2 regions of the Caballeronia jiangsuensis genome follow, and region 1 is predicted to be linked to the other one. Evidence: riboswitches for the same ligand, from Rfam matches in the RefSeq annotation. Region 1 holds a riboswitch; the other holds the start of a gene.
What was found. A riboswitch is a leader RNA that binds a small molecule or an ion and turns the genes downstream of it on or off. The one in region 1 is predicted to bind cobalamin.
Positions count from the first base shown of each region.

Region 2: another riboswitch for cobalamin. It lies ahead of PQR08_RS31475 (TonB-dependent receptor domain-containing protein); the one in region 1 lies ahead of PQR08_RS27325 (CbtB domain-containing protein).

Region 1 covers NZ_JAQQDB010000031.1:18,242-21,103, forward strand. The annotation lists gene PQR08_RS27305 (hypothetical protein) at 1-58, shown strand, start outside; gene hmuQ (heme-degrading protein HmuQ) at 168-482, opposite strand; gene PQR08_RS27315 (DUF1428 domain-containing protein) at 525-896, opposite strand; gene PQR08_RS27320 (histidine phosphatase family protein) at 976-1,551, opposite strand; cobalamin riboswitch at 1,599-1,724, shown strand; gene PQR08_RS27325 (CbtB domain-containing protein) at 1,754-1,987, shown strand; gene PQR08_RS27330 (CbtA family protein) at 1,997-2,788, shown strand; gene PQR08_RS27335 (DUF1289 domain-containing protein) at 2,816-2,862, opposite strand, start outside.
Region 2 covers NZ_JAQQDB010000042.1:34,474-37,335, reverse strand. The annotation lists gene PQR08_RS31485 (cell division protein ZapA) at 1-163, opposite strand, end outside; gene PQR08_RS31480 (ATPase) at 160-528, opposite strand; cobalamin riboswitch at 785-1,111, shown strand; gene PQR08_RS31475 (TonB-dependent receptor domain-containing protein) at 1,192-2,862, shown strand, end outside.

The DNA.
Region 1 (2,862 bases):
CGCCGCAGCGATCGATTCATCGACATTGCAGCGCATGGCGCGCGGCGCAAAGGCCTGAAAAAAAGTCCGATAAAACGACGAATCCGAAGCGCGCTTTTTTCACACGCTTGTAAAACGCGCGTGCTCGCCAAAAAACGCGCGATCGTTCGAGCGCGCGCGTCGGCTTGTTATTTGACGGTCTGAATCACTTCGAAGCCTTCGAACTCCGGATGTCCGAGATAAAGCTGGCGTGTCTCGCCGCCGGCATTGCGATGCGCCGCGCGAAACGCGTCCGAACGCGTCCAGTCTTCGAAAGCCGCCTGATTCGCCCAGATCGTGTGGCTCGAGTACAGGACGTGATCGTCCTTCACCGGGCCCTTGAGCAGATGAAACTCGACGAAACCCGGCACGTCCTTGAGATGCGTGTCGCGACTGGTCCAGAGGCGTTCGAAATCCGTCTCGGCGCCGGGCACGATCTTGAAGCGGTTCATGGCGATAAACATGTCGATGCGTTTCCTTAACCGTAGCGTTAAAAATCAAAACGATCAGCCGCGCTCCAGTTCGACGAGCGTCGTGAAGCCGCCGAAGAACATGCGCTGAGGGTCGAACGGCGGCTCGCCGGACTCCATCATCGCCTTGAGGCGCGGGTCTTCCATCACTTTCGCATTGACGCTGTCGCGCTGCTCGCGCGACTCGTAGACGATATACGAGAACACGACGGTCTCGCCTTCCTTCTGTTGCACGCTCTGCGGAAACGACGTGAGCTTGCCGGGCTTGACGTCGTCGGCGATGGTCTCCACGAATTGCAGCGCGCCATGCTCCATCCAGATCTTGCCGGCGGCTTCGGCCATGGTGCGGTAGGCGTCGATCTTGTCGATCGGCACGGGTACGACGAATCCATCCACGTAATGCGCCATCTGAGTCTCCTGAATCGGTTCGAAAGCGGAACGCGCATGCGATGCGCTGCTCGTTTGAGCGATTCGTAAGCAATGAAGTTCAGGCCGGCTGACGTGGCAGTTCGGCAGTCCATGCTCCGGCGGCCGATGCGCGCTTGAGCACCGTGGACGAGAGCGGCGCGAAGTTCATCCGGTAGACGGATTCGAGCGGCATGCCGAGCGCATGCGCGAGCGCCACTTTCACGACGATCGCATGCGTGACGACGATGCAGCGCTCGCACGCATTCAGGCCATCGATGAACTCCAGCCCCTGCGCGACGCGCACCGCGAGCATGGCGATGCTCTCGCCGCCATGCCCGCGCGCCTGCGGATCGGCGAGCCACGCGGCGACGTGCTCTGGCTCGCGTTCGCCTGTCTCGCGTATCGATTGCCCGCGCCAGCGGCCATAGTCGATGTCGTCGAATGCGGGATCGATGTCGAATGCATCCGCGAGCCATGCTGCCGTCTGGCGTGCCACGGGCGCGGCGCCTGAAATCACGCGCGTACGGTCTTGCGGCCCCACGAAGAGCGGTGCGAGCCGCGAGCGCGCGTCATGCTCGGCGAGCTCGTCGCCGTTGGGAAAGTGGCCGGTTTTCATCGCGCGCGTGGCGGCGTGACACAACAGAATGAGTTCCAAGGGGCGTTAGGGCAATTCGGAATCGTTTTACTTTGCCGCCGATCATCATAGAATGGCAAGCTTGCAGTGCGAGGAAGCCGGTGCAAACCCGGCACGGTCGCGCCACTGTATGCGTTCGTCAGCGTGAAAGCGTTGCGCCGCGAGTCAGACCCCGCTGCAAGCTCTTCGTCAATCGGGACGCGCTTTTCCCTGGAGAACCATCATGAATGCTTCCAGCACGCCGGTCTTTTCCGCTCCGGTTTCCCCGTCGCTCGACGCACCCGTGCCCATCCCGGTGCGCGAAGTGCTGCCGTGGGCCGTCTTCATCGGCCTTCTTTTGCTGATCGCCATTTATTTCGTCGGCGCGGAGCAGGGCGCAACGTCGATTTTCTCGGGCATGTACGTCCACGAATTCGTTCACGACGGCCGGCATCTGCTCGGCTTTCCGTGCCACTGAGGACGCGTCATGATTCGCACTTTGCTGATACGCGGCATGATCGCGGGGCTGGTCGCGGGCCTGATCGGCTTCGGCTTCGCGCGTGCGTTCGGCGAGCCGTCGGTGGCGCGCGCCATCGCGTTCGAGGAACAGCACGAGCATGCGCAAGCCGCGCATGAGCACGAACATGAGCATGCCGACGCCGCGACAGGCGCCGCGCATTCGCACGATCACGGCGACGAGGAACTCGTCTCACGCGATACGCAAGCGGGCCTCGGCCTCCTGACGGGCGTTGCGGTGTTCGGCACCGCGCTGGGCGGTCTTTTCTCGCTCGTGTTCGCGTTCGCCTACGGGCGGCTCGGCGCGTTGCGCGCGCGGGGCACGTCGGCGCTGCTGGCGTTGTTCGGCTTCGTGAGCATCGCCATCGTGCCGTTCCTCAAGTATCCGCCCAATCCGCCGGCGGTCGGCAATGCCGACACCATCGGGCCGCGTACGGCGCTTTTCTTCGGCATGGTGGCGATTTCCATCGCGGCGGCCGTGTTCGCCGTGTGGCTGCGGCGGCGCATGGCGGCGCAACATGACGGCTGGAACGCGACGCTCATCGCCGCGGCCGCGTATATCGTCGTGATCGTGGTGGCGCAGGTCGCGCTGCCGCGCATCGATGAAGTGCCCGCCGATTTCTCGGCCTCGCTGCTGTGGAACTTCCGGCTGGCCGCGATCGGCATTCAGGCGCTGATCTGGACGACGCTCGGTCTCGTGTTCGGCGCACTCGCCGCGCGTGAGCTGGAACGGCCGGCCGTCAGGAGAATGGCCGCGGCTTGACCGGCTTATCCGGCTCGATCACACGGCTCACTTCGCGCGCGCCGCACGCCGCGCGAGCAACGCGTCGAACAGAT
Region 2 (2,862 bases), on a different contig from region 1:
CCGCGATGCGATCCGTGCCGCGCACGTTGCTTGCATTGCGCACCTTGTTCATCTCGGCATCGACGCGCGCGACCGCTTCGCGCAATGCGCCTTCCGTTTCCGGCGAGCACGCGAGGCGATACGGCTGCCCGAGAATGGAGACTTCGATCTGCGTAGTCGTCATGCCTTCTCTCCTTGATGATGCTCGCCGTGCAATTCCGCTTCATGTGCTTCGCGGGAATCGGCTTCGAGGAGATCGAGTTGATTGTCGGCTTCGTCATGCTGCCCGGATTTCGCGCGCGGCAGCTTTTCGAGAATCGCGTTGAGGCGTACTTGCGCGTCGTCGATTTTCGCAGAGAGCGAATCGCGTTCGGATTGCAGCGTATCGCGCTCTTCACGCACTTGCGCAAGCTCGGCCTGCACGTTCGCATAGTCGGCGCGCAGTTGTTCGAGTTGGTCTTGCAGCGCCTGGCGCGCCTGATTGTGGCGCTCGCTGATCTGGATCAGCCGGCCGATATTTCCTGACAGTGATTCGAGTTCGTTGAGCATGTGCTGCGTCCTCTAAAGACCTCGCATTTTAGCGCGGTTCAACGGAGCTTCCGATAATTGTCTCGTTTCGAGACGTAACAACATGCGATCTTGCGCTTAATCCTTCGAATCAAGCGCATGTCGACATGCATTCGTGTGCAGAAAACGCGAGCGCTGTTGATGGCTCGTGATGACAGGCCGGCCGATTCTCGTTCGATTCGTCATGTGCCGCGCCCAACTGTCCGCGCCGTTTTCTTGACGGCCCCAACACGCGCTCCTACACTTGCCGCACTTTTTGGTGCTCGCATTCGCGGATCTCGCGGATGCAGTCAAACGGGAAACAGGGAGCGAAGTCTCCGAAGTCCGACCGGGACCAACCTGGGACGAGCCAACCTGTGCTGCCCCCGCAACGGTAAGCGACCGCAACGCAAGTTGCAAGTCGTCTCATGCGCGTTTTTGCAGCGCGAGCGTGTGGATTTTCATCACACCGGGTTCATCACCCGAATCGACTGCAAGAAACGTGTCGACGCCACTGCGCACGATGCGCGGGAAGGCGAGACGATTCATCGCCAGCCCGGATACCGGCCAGAGTTCGACGCATCGGCGCTGATCGCGCAGTGCGTTCGTCGCGCATCGTCCTCGCGGGGAGCGGGGTCGCGCTCACGCGAAACGGACACTTCACTCATGGTATTGCCACAGGCCGCCCTCAAGAACGGCCGCTCTCGTCATGGCGCGCTCGTTGCCGCGTTCATCGGATTGCCGCTCGCTGGCGCCGCACATGCCGCCGATGACGCTTCGCAAACGCTTGCTCCTGTCGTCGTCACCGCGACGCGCGCGCCGCAGCCGCTCGCCGAATCGATCCCGCAGACATCGGTGTTCGATGAACAGGATATCGCCGACGCCAACGCCGACGATGCACTCGGCCTCATCGCGCTCGCGCCCGGCGTGCAGATCACGCGCAACGGCGGACCGGGCGCGACTTCGGGGCTTTACATACGCGGCGCGGCGTCGTCGCAGTCGCTCGTTTTGATCGATGGCGTGCGCGTCGAATCGGCGTCGCTCGGCGCGGCGCAGCTATCGCAACTGATGCTCGACCAGATCGGGCGCGTCGAAGTCGTGAACGGCAATGTGTCGGCGTTGTACGGCTCGAATGCGATCGGCGGCGTCGTGCAGATCTTCACGAAGGAAGGCGAGCCGCATCCGCCGCGCTTCAACTTCGAGGCCGAATACGGCAGCTATCACACGCAGCGTCAATCGGCGGGCGTGAACGGCGCGCTCGACAACGACGGCCGCACGACCTTCAGCCTGAACGTCTCGCGCGAGAAGACCGACGGCTTTTCGTCGATCGATCCGAATATCGCGCCCGGCGCGAATCCGAACGCGAACGGCTATCTGAACGAGAGCGTCGCGGCGACGCTGCGTCACCAGTTCAGCGACAAGTGGGACGCGGGCGTGCGCTTCCTGCAATCGAACGGCATCAGCAGTTTCGACGATGCCTACGGCCTGCCGACCGATATCAACGAATCGCACGATCGCGTGCGCTCGGCGTCGGTGTTCGCGAACGGCAGGATCACCGAAAACTGGACCACGCACTTCACGATCGCGCAGGGACAGGACCGCGCGAACATCGAGCAGAACGGCGTCTATACGAACCGCTTCAATTCGGAGAATCGTCAATACACGTGGCAGAACGACTTCAAAATCAGCGACGCGCACAAGCTGCTCTTCGGTTACGAGCATCTCGATCAGACGCTCGATTCCGATCAGCTCAGCGCGCCCGATCGTCACGTGAATTCGGTGTTCGCGGGTTACGTGGGCCACATCGGCGCGAGCGATTTGCAGGCGAATCTGCGTCACGACCAGTATTCCGATTTCGGGGGCGCGAACAGCTACTATCTGGGCTACGCGTATAACTTCGATGCGCACTGGAAGGCGAGCGCGAGCTATGCGGCATCGTTTCGCGCGCCGAGCTTCGATGACCTCTACTATCCGTTCAGCGGCAATCCGTCGATTCAGCCAGAGCGCAGCCATTCGGTCGAGGCGGCGTTGCAGTACGCATCGAATGCGCTGGGCGTCGCGCGCGTGACGCTGTTCCAGACGCGCTATTCGAATCTGATCGACTATGTGTCCGACGGCGGTTTCTACTATGTCGCGCAGAACGTCGGGCGCGCGAAGGTGCAGGGCATCGAGGGATCGTGGGCGGGACATGTCGGCGCAACCGACGTGCGCGCGGGCGTCACGTTCCAGAATCCCGTCGATGAGACGAATCACGAGGATCTGACGCGGCGCGCGCGGCGTTTCGCGACGCTCACGGCGCATCGCACGATCGGGCGCTGGCGTGTCGGCGGCGAGTGG